3 regions of the Arthrobacter sp. NQ7 genome follow, and region 1 is predicted to be linked to each of the others. Evidence: riboswitches for the same ligand, from Rfam matches in the RefSeq annotation. Region 1 holds a riboswitch; each other region holds the start of a gene.
What was found. A riboswitch is a leader RNA that binds a small molecule or an ion and turns the genes downstream of it on or off. The one in region 1 is predicted to bind thiamine pyrophosphate.
Positions count from the first base shown of each region.

Region 1 (5,542 bases):
CAGCAACCGCGCGCATGAGGGGATGGGCGAGTTGCGTCCCGACGGGCTACCAGCCCAGCTGCGGCAATCACCCCTGGGGGTCGTCGAAGGGATGCCCGGTTTTCGAGTCGGTACTTACCCTGTGCAGACCGGCGGCGGGTTCGGGCGACATCAGGCCGGTGTCCTTTCCGGTCTCACTAACCCCAGGTTTGTGGGAGCGGACATCCGGATGATATCTGATGCTTCCAGATCCACGAGTTTGCGCGTCCCGGTTCTGGAGCACACGATCCAGAACATTCCCATGGTGGGCAAGGTCTGGCTCACCGTTCCTCTGTGTAAGAGCCTGCCCTCATGCCAGGCCTCAATTTCGTCCCCGTGCGTAAGTTCCTCGCACGTGCGGATGGTTGCTTCCTTAGCTTCAGCCATCGTCGGCTCCCTTCTCTGTGCACGTTGACCCTTAAGATCAGGATGCTCCTCCGATGTTGCCGCCCGGTTTCCTTGACGTCATTTTCCTGTATAGGGGAAGAACCGTCGCCGGAAGCTAGGTTTTAGAGGCCACCGGGTGGTGTGGGCCTAAAGTAGGCGGATTCATTGCGAGGGAGCATTCCCTGCGCGGAGTCGTGTTTTCAGACCATTTGCACTGTTCGGGGGGCGGCTCCGGAAAGGAGGACGGATCCGGCGGCCGTGACCGGGTCGATGACCGGCACCCCAAGCCGGTCCCGGAGGACCCGGGTCATCCCGATGCTCGAGAGCCCGGTGCTGCCCTGGACGATGACCTCGGCGCCGGCGTCAACGAGCATGTGCGCCTGGGCCAGGGCATCGAAGATCCCGGTGGGCGTGAGGAAGCCTTCGGGGGTCCCGGAACTGTCGGGCCCATCTATGAGGAGCATCCTGTCCCCCAAGGCTTCGGCGATCGGCCCCGGTGCCTGGTGGGTGAGACCCAGCACCCCCGCCCGGCCGCCGAACGCCAGGGCAGCCGCGGCCGCGGCGGATCCGGCGCCGATGACAGGGATATCCAGCGCGGCGCGTGTTTCGGGCAGCCCCGGGTCGGCGCAGCAACTGATGATCAGCGCATCAACCCCGCCGGCCATCTCCACGGCCAGGGTTGCCACCTTCGGGACCGCGGCCCGAAACGAGGCATCATCGTAAACTCCGAACGGCTGGTCCGGGATGCAACGGGTGAGAACGTCAAACCCGAAACTTCTGGCCAACAGGTCCCCGTGCGCGTAAAGCATGCGCCGGTCGGACGTCGTCAACGCCCTGATAAGTCCTACCCTCATCACGGCCCCTCCCTAACACTGAAAATAGAAACCCTGTGAGAGTGCCCCTCAGTCGTCCCCGAACCCGACCGCGTTCTGAGATGCCCACCCCGGCCGCGCCGCGGTCCGTGGCCAACGCGGTGAGTTCGACGACTTCGGCCAATTCCGCGAGCCGGTGCGCCCGGGCCGACACTGCCGGGGTGAACGGCTCCTCAGCCCGGCAAAAGTAGAGCGGACCCCAGGACGACGGAATTTTCAACACCGCGCCCGGAGCACCGGAAGAGACCGCACCGGGAAAGTACACCGGCCCCGCCGGCCGCGGGGCGCCGGGAAGGACCGTCGCGCCCAGGAGCTCGGCGACAGTGAGGGGAAGTTCGTCCGTGTTTGCCGCGACGCGGGAAGCCAGCGTCAGCGCCCTCGTTTGACCGTCAGCGAGGGCCAGGGCGGTGGTGGGCCACACCCTGGCGTGCCGGCCCCCGCCGTCCTGCAGGGCGGCCAGGAGCCGTTGTTCGGTAAGGCCGTCCGGGGCGGAGAGCACGAATTCGTCCAGGACCCCGCCCTGAAGGCGGTGCACGTGGATACTGTGGATATTGATGCCCCGGTGCGCCAGGGACCTGGTCACCCGCTCCAGGGCGCCGGATTCATCTGCAAGATAGGTCCGGGCCCGCCAGAGAGCCGGTGCCTCCATCAGGCGACGGCGCTGGCGCAGCGCCGGCGCATGCAGCCACCCCCGCAGCAACCGCCGCACCGAAGGCTCCGCCACCCAGATGCCCAGCAGGCTCGTCGCCACAGTCAACACCAGAACCTTCACCACAAACGGCAACCCCGACCTCCCTCCCCTGGCGGTACGCAGCACCCCAGTCCCACTCCCGCGGAAAGCCCTGTCAGCTCAGGCCACGCCTTAAGACTCCCCCGGCGCTGTTGCGGATGGGTTTCGACCACGTAATTCCTGGCCCACTGCCAACGCAAGCGGCAGCGGGTGCCTGCACACGACGCCCCTGGACCGGGCTTAGTGAAACCTTGCTGGATGATCGAGAAGGACCTGGCGCCCTGACCCGCGGCAACCTGCCAGTCCCCGGTGTACGCTGCAACGATCGTGGTCGGAACTGCTTTTCGCGTGGACGAGTCTTCTGTAAGGTTGGTCACATCCACACGGGTGCCCTGATGCAGGGGCTGAGATCGGGCTGAGGCAGTCCGTGACCGTTGAACCTGTCCGGGTCATGCCGGCGAAGGAAGTAGGAAAACACTGATGAACGCCATGAATTCGCATTCGCTCGCGTATGCCCACGACACAGAACACGGCATTAGCGTCCCTGTCACGGAGATCGCGTTGGAGGATTCGCCGAACGGGGTGAAGAATCCTCCCTTCACGGTCTACCGGACAGCGGGGCCTGGCAGTGATCCGGTGATCGGCCTGGAGCCATTCCGGTCCGAATGGATCCAGGCCCGGGCCGATACCGAGCCTTACGGCGGCCGGGAACGCAACCTCCTCGACGACGGGAAGTCCGCCGTGCGCCGGGGTGCTGCATCGGCGGAGTGGAAGGGCGCACAGCCCGTGCCCCGCCGCGCTCTTGAGGGCAGGACGGTCACCCAGATGCACTACGCCAAACGGGGCATCATCACCCCGGAGATGCGGTTCGTGGCGGTCCGGGAAAACTGCGACGTCGAACTGGTCAGGAGCGAGGTGGCCGCCGGCCGGGCGATCATTCCGAACAACATCAACCACCCCGAGTCCGAGCCGATGATCATCGGCAAGGCCTTCCTGGTGAAGATCAACGCGAACATCGGCAATTCCGCGGTGACGAGCTCCATTGCCGAGGAGGTGGACAAGCTGCAGTGGGCGGCCCAGTGGGGCGCCGACACGGTGATGGACCTCTCCACCGGGGATGACATCCACACCACGCGGGAGTGGATCATCCGCAACTCCCCCGTCCCGATTGGCACGGTGCCGATCTACCAGGCACTGGAAAAGGTTAACGGGCAGGCCAACGAGTTGACGTGGGAGATCTACCGGGACACCGTGATCGAACAGTGCGAGCAGGGCGTGGACTACATGACCGTCCACGCCGGCGTCCTCCTGCGCTACGTACCCCTGACCGCAAACCGGGTGACCGGGATCGTGTCCCGTGGCGGGTCCATCATGGCCGGCTGGTGCCTGGCCCACCACCAGGAGAACTTCCTTTACACCCACTTCGACGAGCTCTGCGAGATCTTCGCCAAATACGACGTCGCGTTCTCCCTGGGTGACGGCCTGCGCCCGGGTTCCACGGCGGATGCCAATGACGCGGCCCAGTTCGCCGAGCTGGACACCCTCGCAGAACTGACAAAGCGGGCCTGGACGTACGATGTGCAGGTCATGGTCGAAGGACCCGGTCACATCCCGTTCCACCTGGTCCGTGAAAACGTCGAACGCCAGCAGGAACTCTGCGAGGGTGCGCCCTTCTACACCCTCGGCCCGCTGGTGACCGACATTGCACCCGGGTATGACCACATCACCTCGGCCATCGGAGCGACGGAGATCGCCCGGTACGGCACCGCCATGCTGTGCTACGTCACGCCCAAGGAACACCTCGGGTTGCCGAACAAGGACGACGTGAAAACCGGAGTGATTACCTACAAGATCGCGGCCCACGCCGCGGATCTCGCCAAAGGCCACCCCGGTGCGCACGAACGCGACGACGCCCTCTCTAAGGCCCGGTTCGAATTCCGCTGGCGCGACCAGTTCGCACTGTCCCTGGACCCGGTCACGGCGGAGGAGTTCCACGACGAAACCCTTCCCGCTGAACCGGCGAAGACGGCGCACTTCTGCTCCATGTGCGGGCCGAAGTTCTGCTCCATGCGGATCAGCCAGGACATCCGGGACCAGTTCGGTGGAGTATCCGAGCAGGAAGTAATCGCCGGCATGAACGCCAAGAGCGCAGAATTCCGCGAATCCGGTGGCAAGGTCTACCTCCCCGAACCCGCCCGCCTCAACCCCTAAACCCCCCGGGCCTGCCGCCCAAGCCGCAGGCCCGGGCACCACCCCCAGTCGTAAACCCTGCCCCGAAGTAGGCCACCGGAACACACCCAAAAGGGGCCGCCCCCAGGGTCTGACCGTCTTCCGGCCCGAATTCTTCACCGGCGATTGCTACCGGGCGGAGCCCCTTCAAGGCCATGGTGTCCGAAGTCGCCGACACCCCAGAAGATCAGCCCAAACCCACTCCCAGTACCCGGTCCATGGCGCATCGGCGAATAACCCCCAGCCCGCAGTGCATACGAACGTCCCGCAACCGCTGACGCGAGCGACCGCCCGGAGAAGCACCATGACACCAGACCCTCACGACATATCCGGGCGCCCCGACGCCAGATCAACACATCTGGACGCCCCGGCAGTATCCCGGGCCTTGCTGCCGGACCCGTCTGTCAAGACAATCCACAGGCGCCCGACTGCCCGGATGCTCCGGGAACGCGAACTGAACCGCGCTCGTCCAATCACCGAACTGGCGCTGCCACCGCGGGCGATGAATGCCCTACTGCGCGGCGGAGTTAATTCCGTGGGACAACTGATCGCCCGGTCAAGGGAAGACCTCTTGACCGGGATCATCGGCCTCGGAGAAGGAACCCTGAAGATCATCGAAACAGCCCTCGCCCAGGAAAGCCTCACCCTCGCCACGGCAAAGATCCCCTCCTCCACGTTTACCCAGATCCCAACCCGTCGCGCCTTGGCCCGCGCCAAAACCAGCCGTCACACTAAGAACCACAACACCTGGCAGGCTCCACCGAGCATCTCATAGGAGGACGAAGTGGACCCCTGACACACCGGCAGGCTCTATCACCGTGGCAGGGCGACCGGGATGTACCCGGGAACGGGCTTGTCCTGGAACCTAAAGACACGCACCGGGAACCCGCAGGTTACTGGACGTGGACGCACTGGAGATCATCCGCGCCCGGTATACTGCGCGGCTGCGGGCTCAGAGAGTCCGGAGTCGCCGGTGGTCACCTAGACGCGGCCAGCATGGCACATACGTGGCTGCCCAAGGGATGATCGGTGCGCGTCTATTTGCGTACTGAGCCTCCGCGGCAGACCTCCGAATGCCGCTTGCTGAGAGTAGCTGCTCGCCCGGGGGCTGACAGGGGTGCTAACGACCCGGAATTATCCCCCGAGCGGGGCGGACGTTTTCAATTCTTTCAGACGGACGATCACTGTCACGGGTTTTACATGCGGATCTTGCCGCGCCCGGGCATGCTTCCCTCAATGAGCGAGGGCGCCTCTTCGGCAGCGACGGCGGCCGGGTGTGGCTCTGCTGGGTTGAAGCTGCCGCCTA
Region 1 covers NZ_JARFXU020000004.1:288,686-294,227, forward strand. The annotation lists gene PUN71_RS07555 (aspartate/glutamate racemase family protein) at 606-1,259, opposite strand; partial or broken gene PUN71_RS07560 (amino acid-binding protein) at 1,387-2,061, opposite strand; TPP riboswitch at 2,381-2,490, shown strand; gene thiC (phosphomethylpyrimidine synthase ThiC) at 2,488-4,218, shown strand; gene PUN71_RS07570 (DNA-directed RNA polymerase subunit alpha C-terminal domain-containing protein) at 4,673-5,011, shown strand; partial or broken gene PUN71_RS07575 (ammonium transporter) at 5,433-5,542, opposite strand, start outside.

Region 2 (5,542 bases), on a different contig from region 1:
CCGGACCCGCAGCGCTTGAGGCTGCGGGAGTTCCGGACGGTTCCGCAGGACCAGGCGGGAATTGTCAGGCGGACCAGACGTACAGGCCGGTGCGCTCCGAATCGTCGATTCCGGCAGCGAGTTCCGCCAGCTGCTGCACGTAGGTGCGCGCCTGGCCGGCGTCGAACGGCATGTCTTCCTGCCCCGCCCATTGTTCGGCAACATCGTCAAGGACGTTGCCGTCGCCTTCGGTCTCATAGGTCAGCAGGTCCGCGAGGGCGCGCACCATGGCCGGCGGCACCGCCAGGAGGGAATCGCTGGCCACGTCCACCAAGGTCAGCTCATAGTCGGCGCCGCCGGCGTGCACGGCTTTTCCGGCGAGATCGCCGAGCTGCTCCACTTCAAAGTCGCTGATGTCCTGGATGCGGACGGCCTGGCCGGCGGGACCGGCATTTGCGGCCGCAGCGCTGCCTTCATCAAGGATGCCGGCGCGTTTCAGCGCGGCGTCATGGGTGGCGACAAAGATCTCGGTGAAGCCCATGGCGGGTGTCCTTCTTCCGTTGGCGGAACTGCGCGCCGTCCGCTGCCTGCGGTCCGGCCGTACGGGATCAGCCTAGTAGTTGCCGGGCTGCCGGTGCACGCGGGCTGCCGGTCCACGCGGGCGGTCAGGTCCGCCGGTCAGCGGACCGCCACCCGCAGCCTGTTCCGCCACGGATCCTCGAAGCGAAGCTCCGCGCCGGTGTGGTGGGCGGGCACGCCGGCGACCTTGAGCCGGTCAGCCAGCGCTCCGACGTCGTCCCCGGAGGGAACTTCGATGAGCACCTCGCCCAGCCCGAGCGTGTCCTTTCGCGGCCCGGCGCCGCGGCTGTTCCAGACGTTCATGGCCATGTGGTGGTGGTACCGGCCGGCGGAGACGAACAATGCCTGGCCGTGCCAGCCGGCGGTCTTTTCGAAACCCAGGGTTCCGACATAGAAGTCCCGGGCCGTCTGGACGTCGCCCACCTGCAGGTGGACGTGACCCACCCCGGCGGATGTCTGCCGCTGGCCTTCCAGCGACGCCTCGGTGAGGTGCTGCTCAATGTAGCGCTGGGGCGGCAGGGCGAGGCTGTCCATGACTACGTCGGTCCCGTTCCAGGACCAGTTGCTGCGCGGCCGGTCCCAGTAGAGCTCAATGCCGTTGCCTTCGGGATCGCTGAAGTAGAAGGCCTCACTGACCAGGTGGTCGGCGCTGCCGGTGAAGGACCGCGGCTCATACTGGGCCGCGGTGGCGATCGTGGCGGCAAGGGAGGCCTGGTCCTCGAACAGCAAGGCGGTGTGGAACAGGCCGGCCTCTCCCCTGCCGGGAAGGTTCAGCCCAGGGGCCGGCGCCAGGTGGACCAGGGGGCGGCCCAGCCTGCCAAGGTAGAGCCCGCCATCCTGTTCGGCGACCACCTCGAGGCCCAGCGCCCGCTGGTAGTAGTCGGTCATGACCTTCATGTCGCCCACCTTGAGCATCACCGTGCCCATGCCGAGGTCGGCAGGAAGAAGATCCTGGCTGCTGGGTGCTGCGGTCATCTGAAGCTCCTTGGATTGGAAGGCCGCCCGGTTGCCGGCCTGTCACATATTAAAATTACTTGAAGCTTCAATTTATTCCAAGTCCTCTGCCGACGCTCTCAGCGGATGATTCGTCCGCCCAAAACCACGTGCGCGAGTGTCCTGATCGTGTCCGGCACCGCCCGCGGATCGTCCCGGCACACCACCACGTCGGCGCGGGCCCCTTCCGCCAGGCCTTCCGCGCCAAGCCACCTCCGGGCCGCCCAGCAGGCGGCGTCCAGGGCGGCTGCCATCGGGAGGCCTGCGGCATGCAGCGCAAGGATCTCGTCGGCAATCCTGCCGTGCCGGATCACACTGCCCGCGTCGGTTCCGGCAAAGATCCGCACGCCCGCGGCGTGGGCCTGCGCCACCCGCTCGCGGCGGCCCTCCCACAGGGCACGCATGTGGGCCGCGTAGCGGGGGAACTTTGCATCAGCCTGCGCTGCGATGTCCGGAAAGGTGGCGATGTTGATAAGCGTGGGCACGATCGGCACCCCTTGTTCCACGAACCGTGGCAGGTGCCGGGGCAGGAGCCCGGTGGCATGCTCCACACAGTCGATCCCTGCGTCCAGCACCTGGTCCAGGGTGTCCTCGGCGAAACAATGCGCGGTCACCCGGGCGCCTTCGTCGTGGGCTGCACGGACAGCGTCACGGACGACGGCGGCAGGAAAGGACGGAGCCAGGTCACCGGCGTTCCGGTCAATCCAGTCCCCCACGAGTTTGACCCAGCCGTCACCGTCGTGTGCCTGCTTCCGGACCGTCTCCACGAGGCCCTCCGGCTCGACTTCCTCTGCGAAGCCGCGCAGATAGCGGCGGGTCCGGGCCACGTGCCGGCCCGCCCGGATCAGCACCGGGAAGTCCCGGCCGCCCTGCATCCACCGGGTGTCCGCCGGCGAGCCGGCGTCCCGCACCAGCAGGGTTCCGGCGCTGAGGTCGGCGAGCGCCTGGTCGCGGGCCGCAGCGGGCTCCACCGGGCCGCCAGGACCCAGACCGATGTGGCAGTGGGCGTCCACGAACCCGGGCAGGACCCAGCCGTCGAGGACGCGGTCGGGAGGGGCTGCCGGCTGCGTGAACGTCAGTCTCCCGTCCACGGCCCAGAGTCCGTGGCTTACCCGGTCCGGCGCGGTGAGGACGGGCCCGCGAAAGTGAATGATTCCTGCCATCCCGGCTCCTTTCAGTGCCCGGTCAGGCTAGCACCCGCATTTGTGACACGGCTCTTCCGGGTGCCTGTGGTAGCTTCGTTGCTGACCACACGGGTGCCCCTGCAGGGGCTGAGATCGGGCTGAGGCAGCCTGCGACCGTCGAACCTGTCCGGGTAATGCCGGCGAAGGAAGTGAGTATTCCCTTGAGTACGCAAAACACCCAGTTGAACCCTGCCCACCAGCCGTCCACCGGAGAGCCCGGGGACACCACCGCCCGCGGGGTGACCCAATCCCTGGCGTCGCATTCGCTGGCCTTCATCGAAGATGCCGGCGCCGGAATCCGGGTGCCCGTGACGGAGATCGCCCTGGAGCCATCACCCAACGGACAGCCGAACGAACCGTTCCGGACCTACCGGACCGCGGGCCCCGGCAGCGACCCGGTCCGCGGCCTGCAGCCCTTCCGCGCCGAGTGGATCGTGGCGCGCGGGGACACGGAGGCCTACAGCGGCAGGGAGCGCAACCTGCTCGACGACGGCCGCTCGGCCGTGCGGCGCGGCGCTGCGTCCGCGGAGTGGAAGGGCGCGCAGCCGGTGCCCCGCCGCGCCGTCGACGGCCGGACGGTGACGCAGATGCACTATGCCCGGCAGGGGGTCATCACCCAGGAAATGCGCTTCGTGGCGCTGCGGGAAAACTGCGATGTTGAACTCGTCCGCAGCGAATTGGCCGCGGGCCGGGCCATCATTCCCAGCAACATCAACCATCCCGAGTCCGAGCCGATGATCATCGGCAAGGCCTTCCTGGTGAAGATCAACGCGAACATCGGCAACTCCGCGGTGACCAGCTCCATCGCCGAAGAGGTGGACAAGCTGCAGTGGGCCACCCAGTGGGGCGCCGACACCGTCATGGACCTCTCCACCGGTGACGACATCCACACCACCCGGGAATGGATCATCCGCAACTCCCCCGTGCCGATTGGAACGGTGCCGATCTACCAGGCGCTGGAGAAAGTCAACGGCGAGGCCAATGCGCTCACCTGGGAGATCTTCCGGGACACCGTGATCGAACAGTGCGAACAGGGCGTGGACTACATGACCATCCACGCCGGCGTGCTGCTCCGGTATGTTCCGCTGACGGCCAACCGCGTGACGGGAATCGTCTCCCGCGGCGGGTCCATCATGGCCGGCTGGTGCCTGGCCCACCACCAGGAGAACTTCCTGTACACGCACTTCGATGAGCTGTGTGAAATCTTCGCCAAATACGACGTCGCGTTCTCCCTCGGCGACGGCCTGCGCCCCGGCTCCACGGCCGACGCCAACGACGCCGCGCAGTTCGCGGAGCTGGACACCCTGGCGGAACTCACGCAGCGCGCCTGGGAGTACGACGTGCAGGTCATGGTGGAGGGGCCAGGCCACGTGCCGTTCCACCTGGTCCGGGAGAACGTCGAGCGGCAGCAGGAGCTGTGCAAGGGGGCGCCGTTCTACACCCTTGGGCCGCTGGTCACGGACGTTGCCCCCGGCTACGACCACATCACCTCCGCCATCGGTGCGACCGAAATTGCCCGGTACGGCACCGCCATGCTCTGCTATGTCACCCCCAAGGAGCACCTGGGCCTGCCCAACAAGGACGACGTCAAAACCGGCGTGATCACCTACAAGATCGCGGCCCACGCCGCGGACCTCGCCAAGGGCCACCCCGGGGCACATGAACGTGACGACGCCCTGTCCAAGGCGCGGTTCGAATTCCGCTGGCGGGACCAGTTCGCCTTGTCCCTGGACCCGGTCACCGCGGAGTCCTTCCATGACGAGACCCTCCCGGCCGAGCCTGCCAAGACGGCGCACTTCTGTTCAATGTGCGGCCCGAAGTTCTGCTCGATGCGGATCAGCCAGGACATCCGGGACGAATTCGGATCCGCGGAGGCGCAGGCAGCGCTGGCCGGAGCAGCCAGCGGGATGCAGGAAAAGAGCCGGGAATTCCTTGCCGCCGGCGGCAAGATCTACCTGCCGGAGCTTCGCGTTCCCGCGGACAGCTAGGACGCCTGGGCGGGCCGGCTGCGGCTGACCCCGCCGATGAACTGCCGGATGGCCCGGTCGCCGTCCGGCGAGTCATGGGGCCGGTGCCCGCCCGCGGCGACGCGGTGCAGGGCGCCGGTCTCCCGGAGGTAGCCGGCAATTTCCTCATAGAGGGGTTCCCACCCGCCGGTCAGCACCAGGGTGGGGACGCCGGGGACGATATGGAGCGGCGCCTCCCACGAGGGGGCCTGGAGCCGCAGCCTGCGGGCAGAGCGCTTTTCTTCCGTGGTGGCGGGCTGCTGAAGGTCGGTGGCGTACACCCGCCGGACGAACTCGCGCTGGAAGTCTTCGTCGCTGAGCTGGTGCCGGACCTCGAACAGGGGCTGCATGAGGCTGATGTGGGCTGCCGTGGCGGGAAGTTCCGCCGTCAGTGAGAGGCAGGCCGGCTCCACCAGGGTCAGCGAAAACACCAGGTCCGGGCGTTCCACGGCGGCCATCATCGCCGCGATGGCGCCTTGTGCGTGCGCCACCACATGGCCGCCGGCGGCGCCACGGCCGTCATCGGCCAGGGAGCGAAGGATGATCGCGGCATCCTCCGTGAAGGACGATGCCAGGGGCTCGGCCACGGGGTCAAAACCGTGCCGGCGGAGGAAGAGGGCGTCATAGGTCAGTGTCATGCCGTGCTGGCGCGGCCATGCGGCGGCACCAAAGGTTCCGGCGCCGTGCACGAACACTACCCTCTGCTTGAACATGTCCCAACCCTATTCCACGGTACCGACATCCCAAGTAAGCAGCGCCAGGTGTCGTTTTGACCCCTCAAAACGACACCTGGCGCTGCCC
Region 2 covers NZ_JARFXU020000002.1:16,221-21,762, forward strand. The annotation lists gene PUN71_RS02935 (hypothetical protein) at 65-520, opposite strand; gene PUN71_RS02940 (VOC family protein) at 658-1,533, opposite strand; gene PUN71_RS02945 (amidohydrolase family protein) at 1,632-2,714, opposite strand; TPP riboswitch at 2,794-2,901, shown strand; gene thiC (phosphomethylpyrimidine synthase ThiC) at 2,897-4,723, shown strand; gene PUN71_RS02955 (alpha/beta hydrolase) at 4,720-5,454, opposite strand.
Region 2: linked by a shared signal. The riboswitch ahead of thiC (phosphomethylpyrimidine synthase ThiC) and the one ahead of thiC (phosphomethylpyrimidine synthase ThiC) in region 1 are both predicted to bind thiamine pyrophosphate.

Region 3 (5,542 bases), on a different contig from region 1:
TGGCAGGATTTCAGCGCCGGGAACCTCCTGTTTGGAGCCCTCCTGGCGGTGGGCGTGGCAAGGCTTTTCTACCTTCCGCCCGTGGAGCTCGGCGGCCGGTTCAACATCCTGTACGCCGTGCCCTTTGCCCTGGCCTTCCTGGGCAAAGTGGTGGTGGCCAGCGCCCAGGTCCTCTACCTGGCCACCGTCCGCGGCCCCAAGGTGACCAACGCCGTCGTGGCGGTCACGCTCCGCAGCCACCAGGACCTGATCGTCACCGCCACCGGGCATGTCATCTCGCTTATCCCCGGCTCCCTGGTGGTGGAGGTGGACCGCTCGACATCCACCCTGTACCTGCACGCGCTCAACATCACGTCCAAGGAAGATGTGGAGGGCCTCCGGAACGAGGTCCGGTCCATTGAGGCGGGCCTGATCCGCATCATGGGCACGCCGGAAGAACTTGAAGCCGTCCGATTGGAGGCCGCCGCGTGATGCAGGTTGTCCTGGCTGTTACAGCCGTGATCTTCTCGCTGGCAGCGGCCGGCGCCATCATCAGGATTGCCAGGGGCCCGTCGCTGCTCGACCGGGTGCTGGCAGCGGATGTGCTGCTGGCCATCCTTGCCGGGGCCCTGTGCATTGACATGGCCGTGAACCGCCACCTCCACAACCTCATGCTGGTGGTGGCCATTTCCATCATCGGATTCATCGGATCCGTGACCGTGGCCAGGTTCGTGGCCGACCGGAGGGTGAAGCCTGATGAATCCTGACTTCTCCGGACCCGATGCCTGGATTGACGCCGTCTCCGCGGTGTTCATGGTGGTCGGGGCACTCATGTCCCTCGGCGCAGCCGTTGGCCTGCTGCGCTTCCCGGACCTGCTCAGCCGGATGCATGCCGCCACGAAGCCCCAGGTGCTGGGACTGTTCCTGCTGCTGGCCGCCATCGGGCTGCAGATGCGCACCTGGTGGGTGTGGCCGGTCCTGGTGGTGGCGTGGATCTTCCAGCTGCTCACGGTGCCCGTGTCCGCGCACATGGTGGGCCGGGCCGGCTACCGCACCAAGCACCTGCACCGGGAACTGCTCACCTCGGACGAACTGGAGGCCGTGGTGCAAAAAGCCGCCGCCGAGACTGCCCTGAAGGACGGCCCCGGCGACGGCGGGTAACACGCTGTTGGACGGTGTCCCGGGTTAGACGATGTCCTGGGTCTTGGCGAAGCGGGCGATGGCGCGCTGGGTGCCCCGGTTGGCCAGTACCTGGATGGTGGCACTGACCGCGGCAGAGATCAGCGCGAAGGTCAGCGCGGAACGCAGGCTGGTGGGGACATCCTCGTTCTTGCCGGTGGGCGCCTTCTGGCCGGTGGTTTTTTCCCAGATGGTGTTGACCAGCTTGGTGCCGGCCAGGCCTGCGCCCAGGCTCACCCCGGTCCCGAGCAGCTTGATGAAAAGGTTCATTCCTGTAACTCCTTGCGGCGGCGGAAAACGGACTGCCTCCACCCTAGCCGGACAGCCGTGCCGGTCATGGCAAGGACGTGGCGGGCGGCAGGCACTTGGCGGACTATGGGGTGGGTGGTTCGGTGCGGAATTTGATCATTTTGTGCGTGCCGTCGCAGTAGGGTTTGATCGCCGAGGCCCCGCACCGGCACAACGCCACGGTCTTTCGGTCGCGGGGCACGGCGTCCCCCGAAGGGGTGACGATCTCGAACCCGCCCCTGACGATCAAGGGTCCGTCCGGGCACACCACTATTGAGCCCGCCGCAGATTCCTGGTCCACGTTGCCTCCTGTTCCTTGTTCCTGGGTCATGCTGTTCCCGGGGTCATGCTGCCGCCGGCACGGCCGTCCGGAGCGACGATGTGCCGGCTTCCCAGGAGGACAACAGGTGGTTCGACAGGCGGCTGTCCATGGCCATGACGGCCGTTGCCCCGAACAGGACATCGGCGAGGAGCTCCGGCTCTGCTTCCACCAGGCCGCCGGCCAGGTCCCGCCCCGCGATCTGCTCGTGGACTGCATCCGCTTCCACGTGCTCGTCGAAGTAGTGGGTGATGTCCTGGCCGAAACCGTGCCGGCGGAATCCGTTGCCGTAGAACCGGTTGGGCTGGGAAGACGTCATTTCGTAGATGGCCAAGTGGCCGGTGATGGCCCCCCTCAGCCGTCTATTCAGGCCGCACAGCGACATCAGGTTCACCGAGGCCAGGGAAATGGCGGGAACGGCATCGACGTAGGCGCCGTAGCTGCCGTCCAGCCCCAGGCCCCGCATGGTCCGGGCGAACAGCGCGCTGTGCATCCGCTCAGGCCGCCCGCCGCCGTATTCGTCTGCCTGGATTTCCACCAGCGCCGCCTTGGGACGTCCGCTGAGGCGGGGAATCGCCCAGGTGTGGGGATCGGCTTCCTTCAGCTGGTACACGGATTTGTGGACCAGGAACTCCTTGAGCTGGTCCAGGCTTGCCTTCCTGGCAACGAAACGGGAGACGCTGGGGCCGGTGTCAGCGGCCGCAAGGCCGAAGAGGACATCGGCCACCTGGTCGCTGCCCAAGGTGCCGGTCGGGAGTTCAAGGCTTCCGGCGGCCTGGTGCGCGGCCGTGCGGAGGGCGGCCTCAAACGGTTCCTCGATCAGCCGCCGCACCCTGATCAGGCCGGGCTCCCACTCCCAGGCGTCGGAGACGCCGTCCAGGCCCGAGTAGTGCAGCTCGTAAAGGCAGAAAAGGGCCAGCTGGATGTCCTCGTCGCCAATGATGTCGGTGGTTTCCGCCAATTGCCCCGCCACCAGCCGGTACAGCCCGTCCAGTTCCGCGCCAGCGGAATCCGGAGCCTTGGCCAAGGCCGTGAGAAGGGCGCTGCTGATGGGCCCTCGGGTTTCCGGGATTCTCATGATGCTCCTCGTTCCGGCGCGCTGTTTCCGTGACCGGGGACGGAGCTCCCACGCCCTGTCCCCGTCCATCCCGGGAACCAATATAGTAAGCATGATTACTAATAAAAGCTAAAGCCATCGCTTCGATAGGCCGGCGGGCCGGTCACATCCGGCAGGATGGGCCGTTGGAGCCCTCCACGCAGGGCCCTCCGGTGTAAACTTGAGCACGTCCGGAAGGGCAAAAAGCCTTACCCACATTTAACGCAACACTAAAAACGACAGGGGAGCGCCGCCGTCGGCCCTCGGCACCAGCCGGGAACTGAAGGTGGGCGCTGAGAGTGCGGACCGCCGCAGACCCTCGAACCTGATCCGGTTAGTACCGGCGCAAGGGAGTCGAGTTCTCAAAGTGTCGCGGCTGCACGGCAACAGGCCGCCGGCCGGGAATACTTTCCCCTCCTGTTTCCCAGGAGGATCCAATGAGTACTGCAGCAATCAAGAAGACCACCAGCAAGTCCTGGCGCGTCGTGGACATCGTGGTGGCCGCGCTGGTGGCCATCGCCGGAGGCGTTATTTTCTGGGCCTGGGACCAGGCTGCGGCCGCGGTCTCCGTGCCGATGAACGCCGCCTACCCGCCCCTGACCGGCCTGATCGCCGGTGGCTGGATGATCCCCGGCGTCCTGGGGATGCTGATTATCCGCAAGCCCGGGGCCGCCCTGTTCTGCGAGACCGTGGCCGCCACGGGCGAACTCCTCATGGGCTCCCAGTACGGCGCATCCGTCCTGTTCTCCGGCTTCGTCCAGGGCCTGGGCGCGGAAATCATCTTCGCCATCTTCGTTTACCGCAGGTTCAACCTGCCGGTGTCCCTGCTGGCCGGTGCGGCCGCGGGCCTGTTCTGCGGCTTGAACGACTCGTTCGCGCCGTGGGGCTGGAACATCGCCTACTCCGGTGGTGACAAGCTGGCCTACATCCTGTTCTGCATGCTGTCAGGCGCAGTTATCGCCGGCGCCCTGTCCTGGCTCGCCACCCGCGGCCTGGCGCGCACCGGCGTGCTCAGCTCCTTCGCGTCCCGCAAGGCCGCCACGGAGCCAGTCTTCTCCTGATGGCTCCCCAGGACGCCGCCGGCACGGTCCGCCCCGCCGCCGTGGCCGCCCGCGGCTGGGGCTGGCGGCATGCCGGACGGGCCAAGCCTGCCGTCCATGCCCTCGACCTGGACATCAGCCCCGGCGAGCGGGTGCTGCTGCTCGGTCCCTCGGGGGCCGGGAAGTCCACGCTGCTGCATGCGCTTGCGGGGGTGCTGGGCGACATCAACGACGACGGCGAGGCAGGCGACGCCGACGAGTCAGGTTCGCTGCTCATTGACGGCGCCGTGCCCCGCGCCCGGCGCGGGCACGCCGGGCTGATGCAGCAGGACCCGGAAACCCAGGTGGTCCTGTCCCGGGTGGGCGACGACGTCGCCTTCGGCGCCGAAAACCTTGCGGTGCCCCGGGAAGCCATCTGGGCGCGCGTGCACGAGGCGCTTGCCGACGTCGGCCTGTCCCACCTCCCGCTGGACCACCCGACGTCGGCGCTGTCCGGCGGCCAGAAGCAGCGTTTGGCGCTGGCGGGCATCCTGGCGATGCGCCCGGGGCTGATCCTGCTGGACGAACCCACGGCCAACCTGGACCCGGACGGCGTGCTGGAGGTCCGGGGCGCCGTCGCCCGTTGCCTGGACAAGACCGGGGCCACCCTGGTGGTGGTGGAGCACCGGGTTTCCGTGTGGAAGGACCTGGTGGACCGGATCGTGGTGCTCCAGCCGGGCTCCGCATCCGATCCCGCCGTACTCCTGGACGGGCCGCCGGACCTGGTGCTTCGCGAGGCGCGCGCCAAGCTCACCGCCGCCGGGGTGTGGGTGCCGGGCTACGTGCCGGCCACCCGTGGCCGTGCCGGGGTTCCCGCCCCCGGAACCGGGAATCTCCTGCTGGCCGCCGAACGGCTTGCTGTCTCCCGCGAACGTCCACGCCGCAAGGGCCTTCGCAGGATTCCGCCCGTCCCGGTCCAGGAAGGGCTCGCGGCCCAGGTCCGTGCAGGCCAGGCCCTCGCCATCACCGGTCCGAACGGCGCCGGAAAATCGACCTTTGCGCTGACCCTTGCCGGGCTGCTGGAACCCGTCTCCGGGAAGGTTTCCGCCACGCTGGACCTCAGCCGCGGCGCGGGGATCGACCCCTACACCTGGAAGGCCGAGCAACTGATTTCGCGCGTGGGGACGGTGTTCCAGGAGCCGGAGCACCAGTTCGTCACCGGCAAGGTGCTCGATGAGCTGCTGTTCGGTCCCCGGCACCTTGGCCACGGTGAGGACCGGGTTGACGAACTGCTGGAGCGGCTGCGTCTTACCCAGCTGGTGGACGCCAACCCCTACACGCTCTCCGGCGGCGAAAAACGGCGGCTTTCCGTTGCCACCGTCCTCGCCGCCAGCCCCCAGGTGCTGGTCCTGGACGAGCCCACCTTCGGCCAGGATGCCAACACATGGGCGGAGCTGGCCTCGTTCCTCTCCGAGCTGCTGGACGCAGGCACCGCCGTGGTGTCCGTGACCCACGACGCCGAATTCACTGGGGCATTGGGCGGGGCGGAGCTTCGGATGGCCGCGTCGGAACCGGTGGCGCCATGAGGCAGGAACTCACCCTGGCCGGCAACCGCGCCCTCCTGGCCCGCGCCAACCCCCTGAGCAAGTTTGCCGCCGTCGT
Region 3 covers NZ_JARFXU020000017.1:33,134-38,675, reverse strand. The annotation lists gene PUN71_RS16455 (Na+/H+ antiporter subunit E) at 1-471, shown strand, start outside; gene PUN71_RS16450 (MrpF/PhaF family protein) at 471-746, shown strand; gene mnhG (monovalent cation/H(+) antiporter subunit G) at 736-1,140, shown strand; gene PUN71_RS16440 (DUF4235 domain-containing protein) at 1,165-1,428, opposite strand; gene PUN71_RS16435 (CDGSH iron-sulfur domain-containing protein) at 1,532-1,777, opposite strand; gene PUN71_RS16430 (iron-containing redox enzyme family protein) at 1,791-2,843, opposite strand; TPP riboswitch at 3,093-3,231, shown strand; gene PUN71_RS16425 (ECF transporter S component) at 3,299-3,922, shown strand; gene PUN71_RS16420 (ABC transporter ATP-binding protein) at 3,922-5,466, shown strand; gene PUN71_RS16415 (energy-coupling factor transporter transmembrane component T family protein) at 5,463-5,542, shown strand, end outside.
Region 3: linked by a shared signal. The riboswitch ahead of PUN71_RS16425 (ECF transporter S component) and the one ahead of thiC (phosphomethylpyrimidine synthase ThiC) in region 1 are both predicted to bind thiamine pyrophosphate.